2 regions of the Schumannella sp. GW821-FHT10F01 genome follow, and region 2 is predicted to be linked to the other one. Evidence: predicted binding sites of a transcription regulator. Region 2 holds the regulator's gene; the other holds the start of a gene.

Region 1 (14,476 bases), on a different contig from region 2:
CGGTCGGGCCGCATCCGCAGGGCCTCCCGCACCAGCCGCTCGAGTCCGACGCCGCCCGCGCCCTCGAGGTTGGGCTGGCGAGCCTCGAGCGCGACGACATGCGGATGCGCGACGCGCAGCTCGCCGACGTCCTCGAGCACGACGATGCGCTCGGTCGGCGGCGCGAGCGCGAGCAGCGCGCCGAGGAGGGTCGTCTTGCCGCTGCCGCCGGCGCCGGTGATGAGCAGGTTCCGGCGGGCCAGCACGAGCTCGCGGAGCGCGGAAGCCGGCACCGCGGCGAAGAACCCGGCCGCCTCGAGCGCCGCGAGGTCCAGCGGATCCCGCCGCGCCACCCGGACCGAGAGCAGAGCACCGCCGGGCGAGATCGGCGGCAGCACGGCGTGGACGCGGAGCCCGCCGGGCAGCCGGACGTCCATGCACGGCGTCGCCTCGTCGACGTGCCGTCCGCCGGCCGAGACGAGCCGCACGGCGAGGTCGCGCGCCGCCTCCGGGCTGAGCGGTCCGCCCGGCACCCGCTCGACCCCGCCGCCGCGGTCGAGCCAGACGGCGCCGTCGCCGGTGACGAAGACGTCGGTCGTGCGGGCGTCGGCGAGCAGCGGCGCGAGGGGCCCGGTGTCGACCGGCGGGGGCGCCGGGCCGCGACGGAGGGTGCCCGGCGGGCGGGCGACGAACGGCACCTCGGACGACATGCGCCGATGGTGGCGCCGGATCGGTCCGCGCCGCGGCGCCGGGCGAGGATCCGTGGACGGGCGCGCCCGACCGTCGGCTGGGGAGGAGCGGACGTGGTGGGCCGGACCACCCTTCGACAGGCTCAGGGATCCGGAAGTGCGGCTCGGGGATCCGGACGTGGAGCTCAGGGATCCGGAAGTGGCGGCTCAGGATCCGGACGCGCCACGGCACATCCATTAAAGAGAGGGGCGGCGCCCATTGGGGGGAACGGGCGCCGCCACTGCAGATGCGGTGATTGGGGGGAATCGCGCGCACTGCGAGCCGAGATCGCGCTCGGCTGGTCCCGAGTGTACTCCAAAAGGGGGGTCCCGCAAGGCGCTCAGGGCGTGGCGTGGGGGTGGATCCGCGGCGGTCCCGCACCCGCCGTCCGGCCTCCGGCACGGGCATAGGATCGGGGCATCGACCACCCCTCGCGGCGAACCAGGCACGCCGCGATCGAACTGAGGATGACGACGTCCATGACCTCGATTGACAGCCTGCTGCACGAAGACCGCCGCTTCCCGCCGACCCCCGGTTTCACGGCCGGGGCGGTCGCCGGACCGGAGCTCGCGGAGGCGGCCGCGGCCGACCGGCTCGGCTTCTGGGCCGACCAGGCCCGCGGCCTGCTGCACTGGCACACCCCGTTCACGCAGACCCTCGACTGGTCGAACCCGCCGTTCGCGACCTGGTTCGCCGACGGCCGGCTCAACGTGGCCTACAACTGCCTCGACCGCCACGTGGAGGCGGGCAATGGCGACCGCGTCGCCTACCACTGGGAGGGCGAGCCCGGCGACCGCCGCAGCATCACCTACGCCGAGCTCACCGCGTCGGTGAAGCAGGCCGCGAACGCGCTCGCGGACCTCGGCGTCGGCCAGGGCGACCGCGTCGCCATCTACATGCCGATGGTGCCGGAGGCCATCGTGGCGATGCTCGCCACGGCGCGGCTCGGAGCCATCCACTCGGTCGTGTTCGGCGGCTTCAGCGCCGACAGCCTGCGCTCCCGCATCGACGACGCGGAGGCGAAGGTCGTGATCACGGCCGACGGCGGCTGGCGCAAGGGCCGGGTCTTCCCGCTCAAGCCGACCGTCGACGCCGCTCTCGCCGACGGGGCGAGCACGGTCGAGCACGTGCTCGTCGTGCGCCGCGGTGAGAACGAGGTGGAGTGGGCCGACGGCCGCGACCTCTGGTGGCACGAGAGCGTCGAGACCGCGTCGGCCGAGCACGAGGCGGAGGCGTTCGAGGCGGAGAACCCGCTCTTCATCCTCTACACCTCGGGTACGACGGGGAAGCCGAAGGGCATCCTGCACACGTCCGGCGGCTACCTGACGCAGACCGCGTACACGCACCGCAACGTGTTCGACCTGCACCCCGAGACGGACGTCTACTGGTCGACGGCGGACGTCGGCTGGATCACCGGCCACAGCTACGTCGTCTACGGCCCGCTCGCGAACGGCGCGACGAGCGTCATCTACGAGGGCACCCCCGACACCCCGCACCCCGGGCGCTGGTGGGAGATCGTGCAGCAGTACGGCGTGAGCCTGCTCTACGCGGCGCCGACGGCCATCCGCTCCTTCATGAAGGTGGGACGCCAGGAGCCGCAGAAGTGGGACCTGTCCAGCCTCCGCCTGCTCGGCAGCGTCGGGGAGCCCATCAACCCGGAGGCCTGGGTCTGGTACCGCGAGATCATCGGCGGCGGCGCGACGCCGATCGTCGACACCTGGTGGCAGACCGAGACCGGCGCGATCATGATCAGCGCGCTGCCGGGCATCACGACGCTGAAGCCGGGCTCGGCGCAGGTGCCCCTGCCCGGCATCTCCGTCGACGTGCTCGGCGACGACGGCACGCCGGTCGAGAACGGGCAGGGCGGCCTGCTCGTCGTCACCGAGCCCTGGCCGAGCATGCTCCGCGGCATCTGGGGCGACCCGGAGCGGTTCAAGGAGACCTATTGGGAGCGCTTCCAGGACGCGGAGGGCGGCCCGAAGTACTTCGCCGGCGACGGCGCCCGGAAGGACGAGGACGGCGACATCTGGCTGCTGGGCCGCGTCGACGACGTGATGAACGTGTCGGGTCACCGCCTCTCGACGGCCGAGATCGAGTCGTCGCTCGTCTCGCACCCCTACGTCGCGGAGGCCGCCGTGGTCGGCGCGTCCGACGAGACCACGGGGCAGGCGGTCGTCGCATTCGTGATCGTGAAGGCCAGCCAGGCGGATGTCGCCACCGCCGCAGAGGCGTCCGAGGCGCTGCGCCGCCACGTGGCCACCCAGATCGGCGCGATCGCGCGGCCGCGGCAGGTGTTCATCGTCAACGAGCTGCCCAAGACGCGCTCCGGCAAGATCATGCGACGACTGCTGCGCGACGTCGCGGAGGGCCGCGAGGTGGGCGATACCACGACCCTCGCCGACACGAGCGTGATGCAGATCATCACCGACCAGCTGCGCTGAGCGCGTCCGGTTCCTGAGCCTGCCGAAGACCCTTCGACGGGCTCAGGGATCCGGCGCGGCCGGAGGAGCCTTCGACAGGCTCAGGGATCCGGGGCGCGGGTCGGGGATCCGCGCGGCGGTCAGGCGAAGCGGAGGATGAGCTCCACCTCGACGGGCGAGTCGAGCGGCAGCACCGCCACGCCGACGGCGCTGCGGGCGTGCTTCCCGGCGTCGCCGAAGACCTCGCCGAGCAGCTCGGAGGCGCCGTTGAGCACACCGGGCTGGCCGCTGAACGACGGGTCGGACGCCACGAAGCCGGTGACCTTGACGACGCCGGTCACGCGGTCGAGCGATCCGATCGCCGACTCGGCGGCGGCGAGGGCGTTGAGCGCGCACTGGCGCGCCCAGTCCTTCGCGGCCTCCGCGGACACCTCCGCGCCGACCTTGCCGGTCTCGGGGAGGGCGCCGTCGACGAAGGGCAGCTGGCCGGCGGTGAAGACGAGGTCGCCGCTGACGACGGCCGGAACGTAGGCGCCGGCGGGCGCGGCGACGGCGGGGAGCACGAGGCCGAGCTCGGCGAGGCGGTCGGCGACGGCGCTCACGAGGCGGCCTCGTCGCTGCGGCGCTTCAGGTAGGCCACGAGCCCGCCCTCCGGCCCCTGCACGATCTGGACGAGCTCCCAGCCCTGCGCGCCCCAGTTGTTCAGGATCGCGGTCGTGTTGTGGATGATGAGCGGGGTCGTCATGTACTCCCACGTCGGCATAGGGGGTCCTTACAGCTAGGCGGGAACGGTCTTCGCGTACCCTATCGGCATGTCTGCCCAGAGAAAGTCGCCGGGTTCCAAGCTCGGCGCCCTCGTCGGGACCCTGGGCTTCTCGGCCCTCGCCGGTGTCCTCGTGACCGTCATGGCCGCGCCGGCGATCGCCGTCACCGGCATGACCGCCAACAACTCGATCAGCCTCTTCGAGAGCCTCCCGAGCTACATCACGCTCGGCCAGCAGAAGCAGGCGAACGAGATCTACCTCACCGACGCCGCCGGCACGCCGGTCAAGATCGCCACCGTGTTCGACCAGAACCGGCAGGAGATCCCGCTCGACTCCATGAGCAAGTACTTCAAGGAGGCGGCGATCGCGGGCGAGGACCGCCGCTTCTACGACCACGGCGGCGTCGACCTGCAGTCCGTCATCCGCGCCGCGATCGGCCAGGCCGGCGGCAGCAGCGACTCGGGCGGCGCGTCCACGATCTCGATGCAGACCGTGCGCAACATCAAGGTCCAGCAGATCTACAACGACAAGACGAAGACCGCGGCGGAGAAGAAGAAGCTCCTCGCCGAGCAGTACTCGCCGGACCTCGGCCGCAAGGTGCAGGAGATGCGCCTCGCGATCAGCCTCGAGAAGAAGTACACCAAGAACCAGATCCTCCAGGGCTACCTGAACATCGCGAACTTCGGGCGCAACACCTACGGCGTGCAGGCCGCGTCGATGCAGTACTTCTCGGTGAACGCCGCGGATGTGACGCCCGCCCAGGCCGCGAGCATCATGGCGATCGTGCAGAACCCGTCGACGCAGTCGCTGCTGACGGAGAAGAACTTCAAGGCGAACCAGACCCGCCGCGACCAGATCCTCCGCGACATGTACTCGCAGGGCTATCTGACGAAGGCCGAGTACGACCAGAACGTCGCCATCCCGGTCGACGCGAACTTCCTCAAGCCGACGCCGCCGAAGAACGGCTGCCGCCTGGCCGACCCGAGCGTCTCGCTGTTCTGCGACTACATGGTCAACTCCGTGCAGGACATCGCGGCCCTCGGCTCGACCGCCTCCGAGCGCAAGGCGAACTTCGCCGTCGGCGGCTACAAGCTCTACGGCACGCTCGACATGGCCGCGAACGCCGCGGCGCGCACGGCGCTGCAGAACTACGCGCCGCCGACCGAGACGCGCTTCGATCTCGGCGCCGCCGCCTCGACCGTCGAGCCGGGCACCGGCCGCATCCTCGTGATGGCGCAGAACAAGGACTTCGACGACGGCCAGGATCCGAACGCCGTCAACCCGGCCCTCACCGCGATCAACTACAACTCCGACATCTCGCACGGCGGCGCCCGCGGCTTCCAGCCCGGATCGACGTACAAGCCGTTCACCCTCATCAACTACCTGGAGCAGGGCAACGGCCTGAACCAGACGTTCGACGCGGGCGTGCGATCGCTGCCGGTGAGCAAGTTCAAGAACAGCTGCACCGGCGCCGGCGGCGGCACCTACAAGTTCAAGAACGACGCGAACGAGCAGGGCGGCTACAACGTCATCCGCGCCACGGCGCGCTCCGTCAACGCGGTGTTCCTGCAGATGGCCACGAAGGTCGACCAGTGCCGCACGGCGGAGATCGCGAAGAGCCTCGGCATCTTCCCGGCCAACGACCCGACGGCCGACCTCTCGATGTACCCCTCCTGCGTCATCGGCGGCTGCGGCAACAACGTCAGCCCGCTGATGCTCGCCGGCGCCTACGCCGCGATCGCCGACCACGGCACGTTCTGCAAGCCGATCGCGGTCGACAAGATCGTCGGACCGGACAACACCGAGCTCCCGGGCCAGCAGCAGGAGTGCACGCAGGCGATCGACTCGAAGGTGGCCGACGCCACCTCCTACGCGATGCAGGCGGTCTTCTCCTCCGGCGGCACCGCGCAGGTCGGCGGGTCGAACCCGAACGACGGCACCGACTACCTCGGCAAGACGGGTACCACCGACGACGCGATCCACACCTGGACCGTCGGCTCGTCCTCGGCCGCGTCGACCGCGGTCTGGGTCGGCAACATCCAGGGCACCCAGAACCTGCGCAAGATCTCCGTCAAGGGCACGCAGGCCGCGCTGATCCGCCACAAGCTCTTCAAGGCGGTCGGCACGGCGGTCGACAAGACGCACAAGGGCGTCGCGCTGGCAAAGGCCGACCCGTCGATGCTGACCGGCAAGCCGACGATCGTGCCGGATGTCTCCGGGCTCTCGCTCGCGGACGCCCAGTCGAAGATCGAGGCGGCCGACCTCACCTACGCGGACGGCGGCACGGTGCCCTCGACGAAGCCCGCGGGCTCCATCGTGTCGACGGACCCGCCGTCCGGCAGCTCGGTGGCGAAGGGCACGACGGTGACCGTCTTCACCAGCGACGGGCAGGGCGTCAGCGTGCCCGACGTGTCGAGCGGCAAGAACCTCTCGTACCAGGACGCGCAGTCCCAGCTGCAGACGGCCGGCTTCAGCAGCATCCAGCAGACCTGCCAGGAGGCCGGCGCGCCCACGGATGCCGCCAACAACAAGGTGGTAGCCCAAGATCCGGCGGGCGGTGTGATCACGAGCAAGTCGCAGCAGATCACGCTGACCGTGCAGAAGTTCAAGTGCAATTGAGCCGCGCCGTGACGAGCGACGGAGTCTCCGCGTGAGCCCCGCGCTCGGCCGCGCGGCCGGCGCCGCGCTCGCCACCACCGCGGTGGCGGGCGCCGCCGCGCTCGCCTACGGCGTGCTCGTCGAGCGCACCCGCTGGACCGTGCGTCACGAGGTGCTGCCGGTGCTCGAGCCCGGGTCGCGCGACATCACCATCCTGCACCTCAGTGATCTGCACATGGCGCCGTGGCAGCGGAGCAAGCAGGAGTTCATCCGCTCGCTCGCGATCTACGAGCCGGACCTCGTGGTCGACACCGGCGACAACTTCGGCCAGCGCGACGCGCTCGACGCGATCCGCTACGCGCTCGAGCCGTTCTCGGGTGCCGCCGGCGTCTTCGCGCACGGCTCGAACGACTACTACGGCCCGGTGCCGAAGAACCCGTTCGCCTACTTCGACACGAGACGGGCCCGCACGGTGCGGCCGAAGGACCTCGACACCGCGGGCCTCGACCGCTTCCTCACCGAGCGGCTCGGCTGGCTCGACCTCAACAACGCCGCCCGCGCGATGGAGGTGCGCGGCACGCGCATCGAGTTCTTCGGCACCGGCGACGCGCACGCGGGGTGGGCCCGGCTCGACCGCCTGCCGGGCGCCGTCGAGGAGCTCCGCGAGGGCGTCGAGTGGTCGGACGACGACGGCCCGGTGCTGAGCATCGGCGTCACCCACGCCCCGTACCGCCGGGTGCTCGACGCGCTCGTCACCCAGGGCGCCGAGCTGATCTTCGCCGGCCACACCCACGGCGGCCAGGTAACGATCCCCGGCCGTCCCGCCCTCGTGGCGAACTGCGACCTGCCGCTGTCGCAGGCCAGCGGGCTCAGCGTGTGGGCGCACGGACGCGCGAGCGCCTTCCTCGAGGTCTCCGCGGGGCTCGGCACGTCGATCTACGCGCCCGTCCGCTTCGGGGTGCCGCCGGAGGCGGTGGTCGTGACCCTGACCGCCGCCGACATCGGCTATCCTTGACAGGTTGCCGTCCGCGGCAGCACCGGGGTATGGCGCAGTTTGGTAGCGCGCGTCGTTCGGGACGACGAGGCCGCAGGTTCAAATCCTGTTACCCCGACCAGCACAGAGGGATCGCCGGCAGCGGCGGTCCCTCTTCCCGTTCCCGGGGCGTGTCGCCTCGCCGACCGCGGGCGCCGGCGCGTCAGGGCTCCTCGGTAGCATCCCGGGCATGAGACTCCTGCTCACCTCCGGCGGCATCCAGAACGACACGATCCGCGACGCCCTGGTCCGGCTGCTCGGCAAGCCGATCGACGAGGCCACGGCGCTGTACATCCCGACCGCCGGCCATCCGCAGCCGAACGGCGTCGAGCAGGGCTACCTCAACGTGGTCGGGCAGCCCGACGGACCGCTGACCCAGGTGGGCTGGAAGTCGATCGGCCTGCTCGAGCTCACCGCGCTGCCCTCGATCGAGCGCGAGCACTGGGTGGAGGCCGTGCGGAGCGCCGACGCGCTGCTCTCGCACGGCGGCGACGCGATCTACCTCGCCTACTGGATGCGGCGCTCCGGCCTCGCCGACCTGCTCCCCGAGCTCGACGACACGGTCTGGGTCGGCGTCAGCGCCGGCAGCATGGTGATGACGCCGCGGATCGGGCGTCCTTTCATGAGCTGGATACCGCCCGAGGACGGCGGAATCGAGCGCGACGCGACGCTCGGGCTGATCGACGAGGCGATCTTCCCGCACCTCGACAACCCCCACCTGCCCTCGAACACGATGGCCACCGCCGAGCGCTGGTTCCAGCTCATCGACGTGCCCGCGTACGTGATCGACGACGCGACGGCCCTCAGCGTGGTCGGCGGCGAGGTCGAGGTGGTCTCCGAGGGCACCTGGCGGCGGCTCGACCGCTGAGGGCGGGGTGGCGGGATCGGCCGGGCCTACATGAAGTCGGCGTCGGGAGCCGACCGGTACGAGAAGTCGATGCGCGGGCGCCAGCCGTTGTTGAGCACGCCGTCGCTCTCGTCGAGGTAGCACTGGCCGCAGAGCGACTGGTAGGTGACCGAGCCCTGGTCGATCGCGACCTGGTCGCCGTCGAACACGAACCGGCCGTCGACGACGCGGGCGTTGAAGATCGCCTTGCGGCCGCAGCGGCAGATCGTCTTGAGCTCCTCGAGCGAGTGCGACACCTCGAGCAGGCGCCGGCTGCCCGGGAAGGCGACCGTCTGGAAGTCGGTGCGGATGCCGTAGGCGAGCACCGGCACGCCCTCGAGGATCGCGATGCGCAGCAGGTCGTCCACCTGCTCCTCGCTGAGGAACTGCGCCTCGTCCACGAGCAGGCAGCTGAGGTCGCGGCCGGTGCTCGTGATGATGTCGCGCCGGCGGGCGGCGAACTCCTCGAGCACGACGGCGTCCGGCGAGATCACGAAGTCGACCGGGCGCGACACCCCGAGGCGGGAGACGATCGACGACTCCCCCTTCGTGTCGACCTCCGGCTTCGCGAGCAGCACCTGCTGCCCGCGCTCCTCGTAGTTGAACGCCGCCTGGAGCAGCGCCGTCGACTTGCCGCTGTTCATCGCCCCGTAGCGGAAGTAGAGCTTCGCCATCGTTACTGGAGATATCCGTCCTCGGCGGCCCGGCGGATGAGCTCCGCCTTCTTTCCCGCCGGTCGATTCACGCGGGCGTACTTCTCGCGCACGCGCCGCAGGTAGGTCTTCGCCGTCTCGTACTGCACGTTCATGTGGCGCGCCACCTCGGCCGTGCTGTTGCCGGCGACGTAGAGGCGCAGCGCCTCCTCCTCGCCCGGACTCAGCTTCGGGCGGGCGTCGACGACCGCGCCGGTCGGCAGCGGACGCCACTGCTTCTGCGCCAGGCCCCCGGACTCGATGCCCATGACCCGGCGCGCGGCGTTCATCACCTCGGCCATCGGCATGGCCTTCGTGAGGAACTCGGCGGCGCCGGCCGCGAGGGAGCGCTCGCGCGCCTCGCGGGTGTCGATGCTGGTCAGCACCACGACCTTCGCCCCGGCCGCGCGGCAGGTGCGCACGCGCGCCTCGATCGACACCGGCTCGCTGAGCTGGAGGTCGAGGAACACGAGGTCGGTCGGGAAGTGCGGGCTGTGCACGAGCTGCAGCCAGGTCGGCGCGCACACCACGACGTCGAAGTCCGGGGCGTTCGTCTCGATCCAGCTGGTGAGGGCGTCGAGCAGCACCTCGTGGTCGTCGAGGATGGCCAGGCGGACGGGAGCACGCGGGGCGAGCCCGCCCGCGGTCCTGCCGTCCACCGCTGTCATGGATCAACTGTATTGGGCATCGGGCCGCAGCGGACGGGTCAGAACAGCGTCGGCTGCAGGGCGCCCGCCGCCGCGGGGGTGAGCTCGGCGGCGAGCAGTCCGTCGCCGGTGAGCCGGGCCCCCGCGCGGCCCGTCGTCGCGGCATCGTGCCCGCGGCTCCGGATGGCCCCGGTCGCGGGCTCCGTGCGGGTGCGGTCGAGCCCGTGCCGGCGCAGCAGCGGGCGGATGCGCTCGGCCAGCCAGCGCCGGTAGTCCTTCGGCGCGTACGCGGTGCCGCGGTACATGTCCGCGTACCGGCCGACGAGGTCCGGATGCTCCCGCTCCAGCCAGGAGAGGTACCACTCGCGGGCGCCGGGGCGCAGGTGCAGCGCGGAGTAGGCGACGCTCGCGGCGCCGGCCTCCGCGATCCGGGCCAGCGCCGCGTCGAGGTGGGCGCGGCTGTCGGTGAGGTAGGGCAGCACCGGCATGAGGAACACGGCGGGCGCGAAGCCCGCCTCCCGGGCCGCGGAGATCGTGGCGAGCCGGGCGTCGGCGCTCGGCGCCCCCGGCTCGACGGACTTCTGCAGCTCCGGGTCGAAGACGGCGATCGACATGGCGAGATCGACCGGCACGTGCTCGGCCGCGGCCTGCAGGATCGGCAGGTCCCGGCGCAGCAGGGTGCCCTTCGTGAGGATGCTGAACGGCGTGCCCGACGCGGCGAGCGCCGCGGTGATGCCGGGCATGAGGCGGTAGCGGCCCTCCGCGCGCTGGTACGGGTCGGTGTTGGTGCCGAGCGCGACGGGCGGGCGGGCCCACGACGGCCGGGCGAGCTCACGCTGGAGCACCTCGGCGATGTTCACCTTGACCACGATCTGGTTGTCGAAATCGGCGCCCGCGTCGAGGTCGAGATAGGTGTGGGTGTTGCGGGCGAAGCAGAACGTGCACGCGTGCGTGCAGCCCCGGTAGGGATTGATCGTCCAGCCGAACGGCAGCGCCTCCGCGGTCGGCACGTGGTTGAGCGCGCTCTTCGCGAGCACCTCGTGGAACACGACGCCCGCGAATTCCGGCGTCGTCGTGGATCGCACGAGATTGCTCAGCCGGGCGAGCCCGGGCAGGGCGGCATCCGATTCGGACGTCAGCTCCTGTCCGCTCCACCGCATGCCGACATTCGAACACACGTTCGATCCGCACGCAAGGCAGCATGCCCTTCTCCGAACAATGCTGCGCATCGTCACGGATGACGCGGAACATCGTCTCGCACTCGTGCCGATGCGCAGCATTGGAACAGGTCGGGCGGACCCTGCCGGACCGCGCCGGGCCCGGAGCGGGCCCGGCGCCAGGGCGGTCAGCGAGGGCGCGGGGCGACGATCCGACGCGGCGGGGGCGCCGACTTCTGCGGACGGATGTCGTGGGCCGGCTGCGCCGGACCGGTCGCGCTCACCGAGGGCGGGGCGCCGTCGGCGCCAGGGAGCCGCACGGCCTCCTCGCCCCCGAGGCGGCGCCGAGCCGTGAGGTCCTGCTCCGGGTCCGGGGCCTTCCTTCCGAGCCCGAAGCCCTGACCCGCGCCCGATCCGCCCGTGCTGTTCTCTGCCGCGGTCATGCCGCCACCTCCTGGATGATGCGCCCGCGCTCCAGCGCGAGCTCCTGTCCGTGCCAGCGGGCCCGGAGCCAGCGGTCGTGGCTGGCGATCACGACCGCTCCGGGGTAGGTGCCGAGCGCGTCCTCGAGCTCCGAGGCGAGACGCAGCGACAGGTGGTTGGTCGGCTCGTCGAGCAGGAACACGTGCGGCGGCTTCGCCACCACGAGCGCGAGCGCCATGCGGCGCTGCTGCCCGATCGACAGGGTCCCGACGGCTCGGTCGAGGTCCGGCTCGGCGAGCAGGCCGAGATCGGCCAGGGGCAGCGTCGCGGCCCGCGCCGAGCCGACGCGGCGCTCCCACAGCGCCCGGGGCGTGGCATCCGGGCGCTCCCAGCGCACGTCCTGGCTGAGCAGCCCGACCCGGAGGCCGCGGCGGCGCCGCACGGTGCCGTCTGCGGGGAGCGTGCCCGCGAGCACCGACAGCAGGGTGGACTTGCCCGCGCCGTTCGCGCCGGTCACGAGCAGGCGATCCTCCGGCCCGATCGCGAGCGAGGGCACCTCGAGCCGCCCCGCGACGCGCACGCCGTCGAGACGGAGCAGCGCCTCCTCGTCCTCGAGCACCTGCGCGCCGGACGGGATGCCGGCGAACGCGAGCACCGGCGGCGGGGCGTCCACGCGCGACTCGAGCAGCTCGTCGCGCCGCCCCTCCGCGTTGCGGACGCGCCGCGACACCTGCTTCGCGATCCGGCCGCCCTTGAAGTCGTGCAGGAACTTGTCGTTGTCGCGCGGCGGGCGGTCGTTCTCGATCGCCCGCGCCGTGACGGCGACCGAGCGGTCGAGCCGTGCCAGCTCGGCGCCCTCCTCGGCGAAGCGCTGCTCCCAGCGGGCGCGTTCGGCGGCCTTCGCGGCGAGGTACTCCGTGAAGGCGCCGGTCCCGGCCGCTCCGGCGCCGTAGCGGGTCGCCCCGCCGCGTGCCGACGGGTCGATGTCGAGCAGCTCGGTCGCCACCTCGTCGAGGAGCGCGCGGTCGTGGCTGGCGAAGATCATCGCCCCGCGCCAGGCGCGGAGCTGCGTCGTCAGGAAGGCGACCGCGGCATCGTCGAGGTGGTTGGTCGGCTCGTCGAGCAGCAGCGCGTCCGGGCGGGCGAGCAGCAGCGCCGCCAGCGCGACCCGGGAGCGCTGGCCGCCGGAGACCTCCGTGACCGGGCGGTCGAGCGGCAGCCCGCCGACCCCCAGCCCGTCGAGCAGCTCGTCGCGGCGCGCGTCGATGCTCCAGAGATCGACCCGTTCGGCCTCGTCGAGCGCCCGGGCGTACCGGTCGTCGGCGGACGGGTCCGACCCGATCGCGAGTGCTGAGGCCTTCAGCTCGCGCTCGAGCGCCCGCAGCGGCGCGAGCTCGCGCTCGACGATGTCGCCGAGCACGGCGTCCGGCGCGACCTGCACCTCCTGCCAGAGCAGCCCGGTGCGCGTCGGCGCGGTGACGGCACCGCTGTCCGGCGACTCGACGCCGGCGAGCAGGCGCAGCAGCGTCGACTTGCCGGCCCCGTTCTCGCCGATCAGGCCGACGCGGCGGCCCGGTGAGACCGTGAGGGAGAGATCGCGGAGCACGCGGCGATCTCCGTAGGAATGGCTGATGGCGTCGGCGCGCACGACGACCGTGGTCGTTTCTCGCAATGCAGGGGTGTCCTTCGATCCGCAGAAGACCCCGCCGGGCTACGCCTCGGACGCGGGGAGGGAGAAGGAGTCAGATCCACACGGGGAGTGACTCTAGGCACCGCTCGTCGGAGGAGTCAACCCCCGGCGCCGGATCGGTTCGTATTCCGCGTGCGGAATACCGGCCCTGATCAGGCGTTCTCGGGAGCCGAGATCGCCTGTGACCCGATGCCGAGCACGCGGGCGGTCTCGCCCTGCACCCGCGCCGCGACGGCCGGGTCGTCCGAGAGCTGCGTGCCGTAGGTCGGCACCATCTCGAGGATGCGCGGGCGCCAGGCGTCCATGCGGTCCGGGAAGCAGCGCTCGACGAGCGAGAGCATGATCGGCACGGCCGTCGACGCTCCGGGCGAGGCGCCGAGCAGGCCGGCGATGGAGCCGTCGGCCCCGCTGACGACCTCGGTGCCGAACTGGATGACGGCCTTGCCGTCCGGGCCCTTCTTCATGACCTGCACGCGCTGGCCGGCCGTGATGAGCCGCCAGTCCGCGGGCTCGATGTGCGGAGCGAACTCGCGCAGCGCGTCGAGCTTGTCCTCGCGGCTCGCGAGCAGCTGGCTGACCAGGTACTTCACGAGGTCGAGGTTCTTCAGTCCCGCACCGAGGAACGTGGAGATGTTGCCGGGACGCAGCGCCTGGAACAGGTCGAGCAGCGACCCGTGCTTGAGGTACTTGGTCGAGAACCCGGCGTAGGGCCCGAACAGCAGGCTCGGGGTGCCGTCGACGACGCGGGTGTCGAGGTGGGGCACCGACATCGGGGGCGAGCCGACGGCCGCCTTGCCGTAGACCTTCGCCGAGTGCTTCGCCACGACCTCCGGGTCGTCGGTGCGCAGGAACTCGCCGCTGATCGGGAAGCCCCCGTAGCCGCGGATCTCGGGGATGCCGGCCTTCTGCAGCAGGTTGAGCGCGCCGCCGCCGGCGCCCACGAACACGAACCGCGCCGCCACGGTGACCGGCGTGCCGCCGATCTCGTGGCGGAGGCGGAGGTGCCAGAGCCCGTTCCGCCGCTTCAGCCCGATCACGCGGTGCTCGGTCTTCAGCTTCGCGCCGCGGTCGGTGAGGCCGCCGAGCAGGATGCGGGTGAGCGATCCGAAGTCGACATCCGTGCCGTCGGCGAAGCGGGTGGCGGCGATCGGCTGGCTCTTCGCCCGGCCGGGGATGAGCAGCGGCGCCCAGGAGCGGATGACGCGGGCGTCGTCGCTGAACTCCATGCCGGCGAACAGCGGGTGGTCGCGCAGCGCCTCGAACCGCTTGCGGAGGTATTCGACGTTGTCGGCGCCCCAGACGAAGCTCATGTGCGGCACGGTGCTGAGGAAGCGCGACGGGTCCGGCAGCAGACCCTGGTCGACGAGGTGCGCCCAGAACTGGCGGGACACCTGGAACTGCTCATTGACCTTGACGGCCTGCGCGATGTCGATCGAGCCGTCGGCCTTCTGCGGCGTG
Region 2 (14,476 bases):
ACGGCGAGTAGCCGAGCTCGGCGAGCTCGCCGAGCAGCCGGTCGCGCTGGCCCCGGATGTCGCCGACCATCGCGAGCATCTCGGGCGCGTGCTGGAGCGCGGCCACCGCCGCCGCCTGCGTCAGCGCCGACAGGTGGTAGGGCAGCCGGACGAGCCGGAGCGCGTCGATCGCGGCCGGATCGGCGACGAGGTAGCCGACGCGGCCGCCCGCGAAGGCGAAGGCCTTGCTCATGGTGCGCGACACGAGCAGCCGCTCGCGGCCGGGCAGCAGGGTCAGCGCCGTCGGGGTGCCCTCGGGCATGAACTCGGCGTAGGCCTCGTCGACCATGACCATGCCGCCGGTCGCGTCGTAGGCGGCCGCGATGGTCTCGAGCGCCAGCGCCGTGCCGGTCGGGTTGTTCGGGGCGCAGAAGAACACGAGGTCCGGACGCTCGCGCTCGATCGCCGCGACGGCCGTCTCGGGCGAGATCGCGTACCGGGCGTCGCGCTCCGCCGGAACCCACCGGGTGCCCGTGCCCGCGGCGATGATCGGGTGCATCGAATAGGTCGGCGGGAAGCCGAGCACCGAGCGGCCGGGGCCCCCGAACGCCTGGAGGATGTGCTGGATCACCTCGTTCGAGCCGTTCGCCGCCCAGACCTGCGCCGGATCGACGTACTGCGGCTCGACGCCCGAGCCGGGACCGCCTGCGGTCGACAGATACGACGCGAGGTGCTCGCGGAGCAGCGTGAACTCGCGGTCCGGGTACCGGTTGATCGTGAGGATCGCGCCGGCGACGGCCTCGACGACCGAGCGGGCCACATCCTCCGGCACCGGGTGCGTGTTCTCGTTGACGTTGAGCGCGTAGCGGACCGGCTGCTGCGGTGCGCCGTACGGCGTCTGCCCGCGGAGGTCGTCGCGGATCGGGAGATCGGAGAGCGGACTCACCCGCCGAGCCTACCGAGCGGCAGGGGGTCGACCGGTGCTAGCCGCGAGCGGGCTCAGCGACCCAGGTCGGTCGGGACGGCGATCCGCTCGCCGGCGCGGAGGTCGCCGGACGCGAGCTGGTTCAGGTCGACGATCCGGTCGACGACGACGCGGCGGTCGGCTCCGGGAGCGACGTCGCCCGCGATCGTCCAGAGGGTGTCCCCCGGCTGCACGGTCACGTAGGCGAAGTCGCCGGTCGCGGACGAGGCGGCGTGCGGGCCGGCCTGGTCGGCTGCGGCGGCCTGGCCGAGCCCGACGACCACGGCGCCGAACGCGAGCGGCGTGGCGATGAGCACGGCGACGACGGCACGGCCGCGGCGCGTGATCCGCAGGCGCGGACCCGTCGCGGTCGACGAGGTCGCGGCAGTGGAGACCGGACGCCGCACCGGGCGGGCAGGGGCGGCGGTGCGGCGGATCCCGGTTCCGATGGCGATGGCGCTCATGGCTGCCTCCTGGCTGCTGATGTCGGGGGAGATGGTGCTCGTGCGTGTGCGTGCGATGGTCTGGACAGGTCCGCCCGGCACTCGGCCGGGAGTGCCGGGTCGAACCTGTGTTTCGAATGTATCTTCTATCGAACGCATGTTCAACCCCTTCTGCTCTGCGGCTCCGCTCCGGCCGATCCGCCGGTTCCGCCCTCGGAAACAGGGATATCGGCATCCACCGACATCGCGACACACTCGAACGGATGTTTGGTACGACACCCTGGACCGGATACAGTTCCGAATGTCTGGACACACATCACCAGATGCCACCGACATCGGGAGACGCGCATGAGCGACCAGCCCACGAGCGGACCGTCAGCGGCCGGCGGCACGCGCCGCCGACGCAGCCTCAGCGAGAAGCAGCTGGCGATCCTGGAGGCGATCCAGCTCTCCGTCGCGCGCCAGGGGTATCCGCCGAGCATGCGCGAGATCGGCGACGCCGTCGGCCTGTCGTCTCTCTCCAGCGTCACGCACCAGCTCAACCAGCTCGAGCTCAGCGGCTACCTCCGCCGCGACCCGAAGCGGCCCCGTGCGCTCGAAGTGCTCATCGACCTGCCCGGCTCCGAGTCCCCCGCCGACTCCGCGCCCCCGGTCGGCGACGCCGCGATGGTGCCGCTCGTCGGCCGCATCGCCGCCGGCGTGCCGATCACCGCGGAGCAGCAGGTCGAGGAGGTCTTCCCGCTCCCCCGCCAGCTGGTCGGCAAGGGCGAGCTCTTCATGCTCAAGGTGTCGGGCGAGTCGATGATCGACGCCGCCATCTGCGACGGCGACTGGGTCGTCGTGCGCACGCAGAACACGGCCGAGAACGGCGAGATCGTCGCCGCCATGCTCGACGGCGAGGCGACCGTCAAGGTGTTCCGGCAGCGCGACGGCCACACCTGGCTGCTGCCCCGCAACACGGCGTTCGAGCCGATCCTCGGCGACCAGGCCGAGGTGCTCGGCAAGGTCGTCGCGATCCTCCGCGCCGTCTAGCCGGAGGTCTCCCCCGCGCCCGGCGTCGACGGCCGGACCGCCGACGCGGCATTCGTCGTCGTGCTCGACTATGCACTCGTCGCCCCGGTCGACGGCTCGCTCGTCGGCCCGACTCGTCGTGCCTCGCGGCGCCGGACCACGTGCCACGCCAGGCACAGGAGCACCGCCAGCGCGACGGCGCCGCCGATCGACACGACGGCGACCCGGAATACGAGCGACGGCGTGAGCGGACCCGCGCCGCCGAGTATCCCGGCCGCCCAGACGCCGGCCGCGAGCAGCACCCACGTGCCGGCGACGGCCGCCCGCGCCGCGTGCCGCAGCCGGGGCGGTGTCGTCGCGGGGCGCGGCTCCGGTGCCGTGCACCGCATCCAGCGCGCCGCCCAGACGGCGAGCACGACGAGTCCCGCGACCGTCGACGCGTGCTGCAGCCAGCGGGAGAGCTCGAGCGGCCCGAGCCGTGTGCTCCAGAGCGGGAGGACCGTCGCGAGCCCGTCCGGATGCGTGAACCAGTCCCACGCGAGATGGGTCGCGATCCCGATCAGCGCGGCCGCGAGCGCGAGGAGCGCCGTGCGGACCGCGGTGCCGAGCGCCGTGCGTCCGCGTCCGAGTACGGGCCGGGGCGGCATCCGCTCGCGCAGCGCGTCGGGTGCGAGGTCGACGACGGGCGCGCGCAGCACCCCCCACCAGAGCGCGAGCGCTGCGAGGGCGATGAGCGGATCGACCGTGACGGCGCCGAGCAGCGAGTGGGTCAGCCCGCGCGGCACGCCGAGCGGCGCGTAGTACGGGAGGTCCGGCGCCATCGTGCCGAGCACCAGCGCCGCGGCGGGCAGCGGCGTGCGGAGGAACGGCAGCGCCGCGGCCGCGTGGCTCGGGGTGAAGGGCACGGCTCAGTATCGGGAGCGGGCGGGCGCGTCCGGATCAGCCGCGCGACGGACATCCGCCGTGCGTCTCCTGCGTGCCGAGCGGGTCGCTCGCCTGCATGCCGGGCGGGGGCCGCTCGCCTGTATGCCCGCGAGCCGGCGCGACCGGTCCGCACGCCCGGCCCGGCACTCCCGGCTCAGACCCCCGCGGCCACCCGCCCCCGCACGCGCAGGGTCGCGGCGACCACGTTCTCGAGCGAGGCGACCGTCTCGTCGTAGCCGCGGGTCTTGAGCCCGCAGTCCGGGTTCACCCAGAGCAGCGTGCGCGGCACGCCCGTGAGGGCGGTCTCGAGCAGCTCGGTCACCTCGTCGACGCCCGGCACGCGGGGCGAGTGGATGTCGTAGACGCCCGGTCCGATGCCGCGGGAGAAGCCGCTGCGCTCGAGATCCCGCACCACGTCCATCCGCGAGCGCGCCGCCTCGATCGAGGTGACGTCGGCATCGAGGCCGTCGATCGCGTCGATGACCACGCCGAACTCGGAGTAGCAGAGGTGCGTGTGGATCTGCGTCGCGTCCGCGACCCCGGCCGTGGCGAGCCGGAACGAGCCGACCGACCAGTCCAGGTAGGCCGGCTGGTCCGCGGCCTTGAGCGGCAGCAGCTCCCGCAGCGCCGGCTCGTCGACCTGCACGATCCGGATGCCGGCGGACTCGAGGTCGGCGATCTCGTCGCGCAGCGCGAGGGCTACCTGATCGGCCGTGTCGCCGAGCGGCTGGTCGTCGCGCACGAACGACCAGGCGAGGATTGTCACCGGTCCCGTCAGCATGCCCTTCACCGGCTTCGCCGTGAGGCTCTGCGTGAACACCGACCACTCGACCGTGATCGGCGCGGGCCGCGACACGTCGCCCCAGAGGATCGACGGCCGCGTCGCGCGCGAGCCGTACGACTGCACCCAGCCGTTCCGCGTCACCGCGAAGCCGTCGAGGTGCTCGGCGAAGTACTGCACCATGTCGTTGCGCTCCGGCTCGCCGTGCACGAGCACGTCGAGCCCGATCCGCTCCTGGAGGTCGACGACGCGGCGGATCTCGTCGCGGAGGAAGCCGGTGTACTCGTCGTCGGTGATCTGCCCGGCGGCGAACCGCGCCCGCTCGCGCCGGATGTCGCCGGTCTGCGGGAAGGACCCGATCGTCGTCGTGGGCAGCAGCGGCAGGCCGAGCGCGGCCTCCTGGGCCGTGCGCCGTGCGGCGGCGTCGCCGCGAGTGCGATCGGCCTCGGCGAGGGTAGCGGCGCGCTGCCGCACCGCCCCGTCGCGCACGCCGGGGGCCGACAGCCGGTCCTCGAGCGCCGCGGCCGCGGCGTCGAGCTCGGCCGCGATCGCGTCCCGGCCATCGACGAGCCCGCGGGCCAGCACGGCGACCTGCTCGACCTTCTGGTCGGCGAACGCGAGCCACGACCGCAGCCGCGGGTCGAGCTGCGGCTCGTCCTCCACGTCGTGCGGGGTGTGGAACAGGCTCGTCGACGTGCCGGCGGCGATGGACGGCGACACGGCGCGCAGCTCCTCGAGACGCGAGAACGCGCCCGCCAGGTCGCCGCGCCAGATGTTGTGGCCGTCGATCACGCCGCCGACCAGCACCTTGTCGGTGGTGATGCCCGACGGCACCGCGCCGCGGACCAGGTCGAGTGCGATCGCGTCGATCGGCGCGTCGGCGAGCACCGGCAGCGCCGCGTCGAGGGCCGCGTAGGGCGCCGCGACGAGGATGCCGAGCGGACGGTCCGCGCCGAGCGCGGCGTACGCCGTCCGGGCGGCGTCCCGCAGGGCCTCGGACGACGCCGGGAGCGACTCGCTCACGAGCGCCGGCTCGTCGAGCTGCACCCATCGGGCGCCGGCCTCCGCGAGTCGCCCGAGCAGCTCGCGGTAGACGGGCAGCAGGTCCGCGAGCCGCGACAGCGGGTCGAAGCCCTCGGGGGCGCCGTCCTCCGCCTTCGCGAGCGCGAGCAGGGTGACGGGGCCGACGATGACGGGCCGGGTGACCAGGCCCTCCGCATGGGCCTCGCGCACCTGCTCCACGAGGCGGTCGGAGGCGAGCCGGAACGCCGTGCCGGGTCCGATCTCGGGCACCAGGTAGTGGTAGTTCGAGTCGAACCATTTCGTCATCTCGAGCGGCGGACGCTCCCCCTCGCCACGCGCGAGCGTGAAGTAGCCGGCGAGGTCGACGCGGCCCTCGTCGTCCGCCAGGTCGGCGAACCGCGCCGGGATGGCCCCGACGGTCACGGCGGCGTCGAGCACCTGGTCGTAGAAGCTGAACGACTCCGGGATCGCCGAGTCGCCGCGGCCCAGGCCGAGGGCGGCGAGCCGCGTGCGGGTGGCGGTGCGGAGCCCGGCGGCCTCGGCCTCGAGGGCCTCGGCGTCGATGCGGCCGGCCCAGAAGGACTCGACCGCGCGCTTGAGCTCGCGGCGGCGGCCCAGTCGCGGGTAGCCCAGGATGGTGCCGGCAGGGAACACGGGTGTCTCGGTCATGGTCTCCTCGAATCGCGTGAGGGACGCATGCCGGGCTCGGCTTCGGTCCTGCCGCCCGTCGGACGACCGTTCCACCGTAGCGAGGCGCCCCGCCGCGCGTCGAAGATGACGCCCGGTTTCAGCGGCCGCCGGAGGCCCGCGGGAGGCCGGCCGCCGGCCCGCCGGAGGCCCGCCGCCGAGCATCCGGAGCGGGCCGCGGCTACCCTATGCGGGTGCCCCCGACGCTCGTCTCCCGCTCCCCGCTCGACATCGAGGGCGTGCCCCGTCCGGAGCGGTCGCAGGCGCTCCTCGACGCCGTCCGCTCCCGCGTCGTCATCGCCGACGGCGCCATGGGCACGATGCTGCAGGCCGTCGAGCCGAGCATTGAGGACTTCCAGCACCACGAGGGCTGCAACGAGATCCTCAACGTCACCCGCCCCGACATCGTCGCGGACGTGCACAGCACCTACCTCGAGACCGGCATCGACGCGATCGAGACGAACACGTTCGGCGCGAACTGGTCGAACCTGTCCGACTACGGCATCGAGGACCGCATCGAGGAGCTCGCGGAGGCCGGCGCCGCGATCGCCCGCCGCACCGCCGAGTCGTTCGAGGCGCGCGACGGCCGGATGCGCTGGGTGCTCGGCTCGATGGGCCCCGGCACGAAGCTGCCGAGCCTCGGCCACACGACCTACGAGAACCTCAAGACGACGTTCGCCCAGCAGGCCGTCGGCCTGATCCGCGGCGGTGCCGACGCGCTGCTCATCGAGACCTCGCAGGACCTGCTGCAGACGAAGTCGGCCGTGAACGGCTGCAAGCAGGCCATCGTCGAGACCGGCGTGCGCGTGCCGATCTTCGTGGAGGTCACCGTCGAGACCACGGGCACGATGCTCATGGGCAGCGAGATCGGCGCGGCGCTCACCACGCTCGAGCCGCTCGGCATCGACATGATCGGCCTCAACTGCGCCACCGGCCCGACCGAGATGAGCGAGCACCTCCGCCACCTGTCGCAGCACGCCCGCGTGCCCGTCATGTGCATGCCGAACGCCGGCCTCCCGATCCTCACGGCCGACGGCGCGAGCTATCCGCTCACCCCGGACGAGCTCGCGACCGCGCACGAGCAGTTCGTCAAGGAGTTCGGCCTCGGCCTCGTCGGCGGCTGCTGCGGCACGACCCCGGAGCACCTCCGCGCGGTCGTCGAGCGGATCGGCGGCACCGCCGCCCGCGAGCGCGCGATCGAGGTGGAGGCCGGCGTCGCCAGCCTCTACCAGCACGTGCCGTTCCGCCAGGACGCCTCCTACCTGGCGATCGGCGAGCGGACGAACGCGAACGGCTCCCTCGCGTTCCGCAACGCGATGCTCGAGTCGCGCTGGGAGGACTGCGTCGACATCGCGCGGGCCCAGGTGCGCGAGGGCGCCCACCTGCTCGACGTCTGCATCGACTACGTGGGGCGCGACGGCGTGGCCGACGTGCGCGAGGTCGTCTCGCGGCTCGCGAGCGCCTCGACGCTGCCGCTCGTCGTCGACTCGACCGAGCCGGCGGTGCTGCAGGCCGGCATGGAGCTCATCGGCGGCCGCCCGGTCGTCAACTCGGTCAACTTCGAGGACGGCGACGGGCCGGACTCCCGCTTCGGCCGGATCATGCCGCTCGTCCAGGAGCACGGCGCCGCGGTCGTCGCGCTGACCATCGACGAGCAGGGCCAGGCGCGCACCGCCGACGACAAGGTGCGCATCGCCTCGCGGCTCGTCGACGCGCTCGTCGGCGACTGGGGCATGCGCGTCGACGACATCATCGTCGACGCCCTGACGTTCCCGATCGCCACCGGCCAGGAGGAGACCCGGCGCGACGCGATCGAGACGATCGAGGCGATCCGCCGCATCACGGCGAAGTACCCCGGCATCCACACCACGCTCGGCGTCTCGAACGTGTCGTTCGGCCTCAACCCGGCGGCCCGCTCGGTGCTGAACTCCGTGTTCCTGCACGAGGCCGTCGAGGCCGGCCTCGACTCCGCGATCGTCAACGCCGCGAAGATCGTGCCGCTGGCCTCCATCTCCGACGAGCAGCGCAAGGTCGCGCTCGACCTGGTCTGGGACCGCCGTGAGCGCGCCGAGGACGGCTCGGTCACCTACGACCCCCTCGCCACGATGCTCGACCTGTTCGCGGGCGTCGACTCCGCGGCGCTGCGCGACCAGCGCGCGGCCGAGCTGGCGGCCCTGCCGGTCGGCGAGCGGCTGGAGCGGCGCATCATCGACGGCGCCGCCAAGGGGCTCGACGCGGACCTCGAGGAGGCGATGGCCGGCGGCCTCACCGCGCTCGAGATCGTCAACGTGCACCTCCTGGCCGGCATGCAGGTCGTCGGCGAGCGCTTCGGCAAGGGCGAGATGCAGCTGCCGTTCGTGCTGCAGTCCGCCGAGGTCATGAAGACCGCGGTCGCGCTGCTCGAGCCGCACATGGAGCGCACGGAGGCCTCCGGCAAGGGCACGATCGTGCTCGGCACGGTGCGCGGCGACGTGCACGACATCGGCAAGAACCTGGTCGACATCATCCTGACCAACAACGGCTACGACGTGATCAACATCGGCATCAAGCAGCCGCTCAGCGCCTTCATCGAGGCCGCGGAGGAGCACGGCGCCGACGTGATCGGCATGAGCGGCCTGCTCGTGAAGTCGACCGTGGTGATGAAGGAGAACCTGCAGGAGCTGTCGTCCCGCGGGCTCGGCACCCGCTGGCCGGTGCTGCTCGGCGGCGCCGCGCTCACGCGCACCTTCGTCGAGGACGACCTCCAGTCGCAGTTCGACGGCACCGTGCGCTACGCCCGCGACGCCTTCGAGGGCCTCGCGCTCATGGAGCCGCTGGTCGCGATCGCGCGCGGCGCGGAGCCGGAGTCGGTCGGTCTCCCCGCGCTGAAGAAGCGCATCCACGCCCGCACCACCCCGCAGACCACCGAGCCGGAGAACATGCCGGCGCGGTCGGCGGTCGCCGCGGACAACCCGATCCCCGCCCCGCCGTTCTGGGGCACGCGGATCGTGAAGGGCGTGGCGCTGGCCGAGTACGCCGCGTTCCTCGACGAGCGCGCGACGTTCATGGGGCAGTGGGGGCTCAAGCCGGGCCGCGGCGACGACGGCGCCAGCTACGAGGAGCTCGTCGAGCAGGAGGGTCGGCCGCGCCTGCGCTACTGGCTCGACCGCATCCTCACCGAGGGCATCCTCGACGCGTCCGTCGTCTACGGCTACTTCCCGGTCTACTCCGAGGGCGACGACCTCGTCGTGCTGCACCACGGCGACGACCCGACGGGCGCGCTCGGCGTGCCCGGCCTGCTCTCGCCGGACGGCGGATCGGGCGGCGCGGTCGGCACCGAGCGGATGCGCTTCAGCTTCCCGCGCCAGCGCCGCGACGAGCACCTCTGCCTCGCCGACTACATCCGGTCGAAGGACTCCGGGCAGGTCGACGTGCTGGGCGTGCAGCTCGTGACCGCGGGCTCCGCCGTCGACGCGGTGACCGCGCGGCTGTTCGCCGAGAACCGCTACCGCGACTACCTCGAGCTCAACGGGCTCACCATGCAGCTCACCGAGTCGCTCGCCGAGTACTGGCACTCGCGGGTGCGGGCGGAGCTCGGCTACGCCGCCCAGGACCCGACGGACCTCGAGGGCATGCTCAAGGTGCGCTACCGGGGTGCCCGCTTCTCGCTCGGCTACCCGGCGTGCCCGGAGATGGAGGACCGCCGCAAGGTGGTCGAGCTGCTCAAGCCCGAGCGGATGGGGGTGGAGCTGTCGGAGGAGCTGCAGCTGCATCCGGAGCAGTCGACGGACGCGTTCGTGTTCCACCACCCGGACGCGCGCTACTTCTCGGTCTGACGCCCGCCGCGGCGCCGCGTCCGGCGCCGCCGAGCCGCGCCCGGCGGAGGGCGGACAGCACCGCCGGTCCGACGAGCGCGATGCCGACGGCGGACGTGATCGCCCGCACGGTGTCCCAGGTCAGGGTCGACGTGACGAGCGAGTACAGCCCGAACGACGCGAGGTTGCGGCCGAGCGGCGCGCCGGGCTCGTACGAGAGGCCGGTGCCCGATCCGACGGCGAACGGCCAGAACCAGAGGTTCATGATGAGCCCGAAGGCGTAGGCCGCGACCACGCCGTACCCGGCCAGCAGCACGGTCTCCGCGACCGCCCGGCGCCGCGGCGTCCGTCCGCCGGTGCGCGGCAGCAGGCCGGCGCCCGCGGCGACCCAGCCGCAGGCGAAGGCCTGGAACGGCGTCCACGGCCCGATGCCGCCCCAGAGCACGGACGACAGCGCGATCGTCGTGATGCCGAGCAGCAGGCCGAAGCGGGCGCCGTAGGCGCGGCCGGCGAGGATCAGGACGATGAAGACGGCCTCGACGCCGCCGACGCCGGTGCTCGCGATGCGCACGGCGGCGCCGACCGCGCTGAGCACGCCGAGCATCGCGACGGTGCGGGCGTTGTGCATCTCGCGGTCGAGCAGCAGGGCCACCGCGACGACGAGGGCGGGCAGCAGCGCGACGGCGACGACCGGCACGGCCGCCTGGGCCTCCTCCGGGACTGCGGCCACGACGAGCGGCCAGGCGAAGCCCGCGAGGGCCGCGAGGCTCGTGGCGGCGAGCGCCCACCCGGTCCAGCGCCGGCTCATCGGGCGGCCTCCGCCTCGAGCACGCGCCCGGCGCCCATCGCGATGCCGCGACCGGCCCGGTGCGCCGCGAACCCGGCGTCGTGGGTCGCGAAGAGCACCGCCGCGCCGTCCTCGGCCGCCCGCATCAGAGCCGCGCCCACGGTCCGGCGCGCCGCCGGGTCGAGGCCGCGCGTCGGCTCGTCGACGAGCAGCACGCGCGGGCGCGCGGAGAGCTGGACGGCGATGACGAGGCAGAGCCGCTGGCCGGAAGACAGGTCGCGCGGATGCCGGTCGAGCAGCTCGTCGAGGTCCGCGTCGTCGAGCGCCAGGAGGCGCTGCAGCACCGCCGCGGTCGGCGCGGCGCCGGCGGCGGCCCGGCGGTCCGCGCGGCGGCACTCCCCCGCGGCGCTCGTCGCGAACAGCAGGTCGTCGAACGCCTCCGGCACGAGCGCGACGGCACCACGGCGCTCCCGCCGGCGGAGGGACGCGACGTCGCCGCCATCCACGAGGACCGTGCCCGTCTCCCTCGGTCGCGCGATCGCCCGGAGGAGCGTGCTCTTCCCGGCCCCGTTCGGACCGGTCAGTGCGACGAGCTCCCCCGCCGCGAGCGAGAGGCGCGCGTCCTCGACGGCGGCGACGCCCGCGTGGCGGACCGTCACGCCCCGGATCTCGGCGATCGGCGGGCGGGCGGGGGCGGCGTCCGTCGCCCCCGCGGCCTCCGTGGTCTGCGTGGTCTCCTCGCCGCCGAGACGGAGGTCGGAGTCCGGGCCGGCCCCGTGTTCAGACCCGGATCCGCGCGCGAGGCGACGCGCCGTGCCGCCCGCGAGCACGATCCGGGCGTCCGCCACCGCGGCCCACTCGGCGATCGCGTGGTCCGCGACGACGACGCAGACCCCGTCGCGGTGCGCGAGCTGATCCACGACCTCGACGATGCGCACCCGCGCCGCCGCGTCGAGGTCGGCGAGCGGCTCGTCGAGCAGCAGCACGCGCGGGCGGGCGGCGAGGGCGCCGCCGATGGCCACCAGGCAGGCCTCCCCCGCCGACAGCGCGGTGACCGGACGCCCCACGAGGTGCTCGATGCGCAGCTCGGCGGCGACCTCCGCGACCCGGCGGTCGATCGCGGCCGCGTCATCCCCGCGCACGGCGAGCGCGAAGCCGAGCTCCCCCGCGACGGAGTCGGCGACGAACGACAGCGGCACCGGCGGCACGACGCCGACCACCGCGGCCGTATCCCGCGGCGGCACCGCGAGGCGGTCGACGCCGGCGACGAGGATCCGACCGGACTGCTCGCCGTCGTCGAGGTGCTGGTGCAGCCCGCTGACGGCGCGCAGCAGCGTCGACTTGCCCGAGCCGGTCGGTCCGCTGACGAGCGTCAGTGCGCCCGCGGGGAGCTCGAGGTCGAGTCCGGAGAGCACGGTCCGGCCCGCGAAGCCGAGTGCGGCGCCGTCGAGCACGACGGCGGCCCCGGCGGCGACGTCATCGTCGGCGCCGGCGTCATCCCGCGGTCGTGCCGGTCGCGTGGCGGCGAAGCCGCGCAGCTCCATCGCGGCGCCGAGGGCGATGGCCCGCTCGACCGTCTGCTCGAGCACCGGGACGAGCAGCGACGCGAGCGACCGCTCCCCCCGCAGCTCGCGCGCCTCGCGCACGCGGACGACCGCGTCGCGCAGTGCCGGGAACGTCGACCAGGCGACGACGAGCGAGCGGGCGACCGTGCGGAGCGGCCCCCGCGCGGCGCCGCGGGCCAGCAGCGCCGGCAGGTCGACGAGCGCCGTCAGCACGCCGATCGCGAGCACGACGGCGGCGAACGGCACCGCGCTCATCGCCGCCGCGGCGACGCCGCCCGTCGTGATCGGCCCGAGCAGCGTGATGTGCGCGAACGGGCCCGCGAGCCGGATCGACGGCAGGTCGACGAGCAGCACGCCGCCGCCCGAGCCGCCGCCGAACACGATCCGGTAGACGACGCGCAGCAGCACGAACCCGACGGCCAGCAGCGCCGCCGAGCGCAGTCCCGCGAGCCGGCCCCGGTGCATCAGCCCTTCGGCGGCGTCGAGTCGTCGCCCTGCGTGTAGACGAGGCCGAGCGACTGGCCGGCCTCCACCTTCTGCTCGTTCACGCCGACCTGCGCGTACTCCCACGCGGCGTCGGCGGAGGTCTTCACCCAGACGGCCCAGTATCCGGTCGACGAGAGCGTCGCGCACGAGTCCTCGGCGGGCGTGGGCTTGTCCTCGACGCGGCAGACCACGGCGTCGCCGTAGTCGGCGGTGCCCTCGGTCGCGATGCCGGCGTCCTTCAGCACGTCGGTGGCGACGCCGGCCTTGCCGCAGGCGTCCACCGGGTCGCCGCCGAGCGCGCCGAACTCCACGCGCACGGTGACGTCGGTGCACTCCGCGGGGGCGGACGAGGTCGGCGAGGCGGACGGGGTCTTCGTCTCGGCGGTGCCGGCCGTGCCGCCGGCGCAGCCGGTCAGGGCGAGCGCGAGCAGCAGCGGGGCGGCGGCGCGGGCCAGGAGGGTTCGCGTCGGGGTCGAGGCGGTCATGCGGTGGTCTCCCTGGAGGTGGTGAGGATCCCCGCCTCGCGGAGGACCGCGAGGGGGGCGTCGGATCGGTTGAAGGTGTACAGGTGCACGCCGGGGGCGCCGCCGGCCAGCACGTCGCGCGCCAGCTCGGCCGCGTGGCTGATGCCGGCCGCGGCGGGATCGTCGGCCCCGAGCAGCAGTGCGCGGAGCCGCTCCGGCATCCGCTCGCCGGTGAGCTCGAGCACGCGGTGCAGCCGCGGCTCGCTGAGCACCGGCATGATGCCCGGCAGGATCGGCATGGTCACGCCGGCCGCCCGCGCGTCGTCGACGAAGCCGAGGTAGTCGTCGGCCTCGAAGAAGAGCTGCGTGATGGCGAGGTTCGCCCCCGCCGCCTCCTTCGCGAGCAGCGTGTCGAGGTCCTGCGCGCGCGAGCGGGAGCTCGGATGCCCGTTCGGGAACGCGGCGACCGCGATCGTGGCCCGGCGCCCGGAGCTGAGGCGGCGCGCGGCGGGCACGCCCGGCAGCGGATGCGCCTGGAACGGCTCGCGCTCGGCCTGCACGCCGTGGATGAGCTGCACGAGCTCACTCGCGCTGCCGAAGTCGCCGAGCACGATCTCCGCCTCGGGCACGCCCTGCGGCGGGTCGCCGCGGAGGGCGAGGAAGCTCGTGATGCCGGCGTCCATGAACTCGCGCAGCAGGCGCGAGGCGTCGGCGTAGGTGGATCCGACCGCCGTGAAGTGCGCCATCGGCGAGATGTCGGTCTCGTGCACGAGACGGCGGAGCAGGTCGAGGGAGACGTCGCGGGAGGAGCCGTTCGCCCCGTAGGTCACGGAGATGAAGGCCGGACGCGAGGCGACGAGCTCGACGAGCGCGACGTCGAGGGACTTCGCGGCGGCCGGCGAGCGCGGCGGCAGGATCTCGAAGGAGAACCGGGGCGGGGCGTCCTCGACGGAGGCCGCGACGGCCTCCGCGCGATCGTGTCCAGTCATCCTGACCCTCCGATGACGGCGCCGACGGCGCCGCTCCGTGGGGCGGGTGCCGGGCTCGGCGGTCGCTCCGCGCCTCGGGATCCCGCGGCGCGCGTCGATCCTAGCGGAGCCCCGCCACGGCCCGGCGGCGCGTCGCCGCGCGTCCGGATCAGACCGCCCGGGCGTCCTCCGCCGCCATCGCGCGCAGCTGCGCCGCGACCGCCTCGGTGGCGAGGATCGTGAGGCGGGTGCCGGCCTCCTCGTAGGCCGTGTCGATGATCCGCGCGTTCGCGTGGGCGAACGACACGATCGCGCCGCGGTCGTAGGGCACGAGCAGCTCGACCTCGACGTCCGGCTGCGGCAGCAGGTCGGCGATCCGCTGCTGCAGCTCGGCGACCCCCTCCCCCGTGCGGGCGGAGACGAACAGGGCGCCGGGCTCGAGGCCGCGCAGCACGAGCCGCGTGGGCTCGTCGAGCAGATCGGCCTTGTTGAACACCACGATCTCGGGCAGGTCGCGGGCGCCCGCCTCGCCGATCACGTCGCGCACGGTCGCCATCTGCGCCGACGGGTCCGGATGCGCGCCGTCGACCACGTGGACGA

Evidence for each region. Region 2 encodes LexA, which represses DNA repair genes until DNA is damaged. Its sites were predicted from a motif close to TCGAACANNTGTTCGA; they were not measured.
Region 1: the regulator LexA is predicted to act here: its motif matches at 10,917-10,932, upstream of AC1RSJ_RS04910 (Rv2578c family radical SAM protein).

What each region holds. Positions count from the first base shown of each region.
Region 1 covers NZ_JBXASM010000003.1:653-15,128, forward strand. The annotation lists gene AC1RSJ_RS04860 (TadA family conjugal transfer-associated ATPase) at 1-689, opposite strand, end outside; gene acs (acetate--CoA ligase) at 1,188-3,149, shown strand; gene AC1RSJ_RS04870 (RidA family protein) at 3,269-3,730, opposite strand; gene sp36 (Sp36 family protein) at 3,727-3,891, opposite strand; gene AC1RSJ_RS04880 (transglycosylase domain-containing protein) at 3,941-6,511, shown strand; gene AC1RSJ_RS04885 (metallophosphoesterase) at 6,543-7,505, shown strand; tRNA gene AC1RSJ_RS04890 (tRNA-Pro) at 7,529-7,605, shown strand; gene AC1RSJ_RS04895 (Type 1 glutamine amidotransferase-like domain-containing protein) at 7,714-8,391, shown strand; gene AC1RSJ_RS04900 (thymidine kinase) at 8,418-9,083, opposite strand; gene AC1RSJ_RS04905 (response regulator transcription factor) at 9,086-9,769, opposite strand; gene AC1RSJ_RS04910 (Rv2578c family radical SAM protein) at 9,808-10,908, opposite strand; gene AC1RSJ_RS04915 (hypothetical protein) at 11,094-11,348, opposite strand; gene AC1RSJ_RS04920 (ATP-binding cassette domain-containing protein) at 11,345-13,000, opposite strand; gene AC1RSJ_RS04925 (malate:quinone oxidoreductase) at 13,171-14,476, opposite strand, start outside.
Region 2 covers NZ_JBXASM010000006.1:63,127-77,602, forward strand. The annotation lists gene AC1RSJ_RS08670 (histidinol-phosphate transaminase) at 1-925, opposite strand, end outside; gene AC1RSJ_RS08675 (LysM peptidoglycan-binding domain-containing protein) at 979-1,407, opposite strand; gene lexA (transcriptional repressor LexA) at 1,735-2,418, shown strand; gene AC1RSJ_RS08685 (DUF4184 family protein) at 2,487-3,302, opposite strand; gene metE (5-methyltetrahydropteroyltriglutamate--homocysteine S-methyltransferase) at 3,476-5,794, opposite strand; gene metH (methionine synthase) at 6,007-9,627, shown strand; gene AC1RSJ_RS08700 (ECF transporter S component) at 9,515-10,414, opposite strand; gene AC1RSJ_RS08705 (ATP-binding cassette domain-containing protein) at 10,411-12,423, opposite strand; gene AC1RSJ_RS08710 (hypothetical protein) at 12,423-12,929, opposite strand; gene AC1RSJ_RS08715 (methylenetetrahydrofolate reductase) at 12,926-13,897, opposite strand; gene hflX (GTPase HflX) at 14,046-14,476, opposite strand, start outside.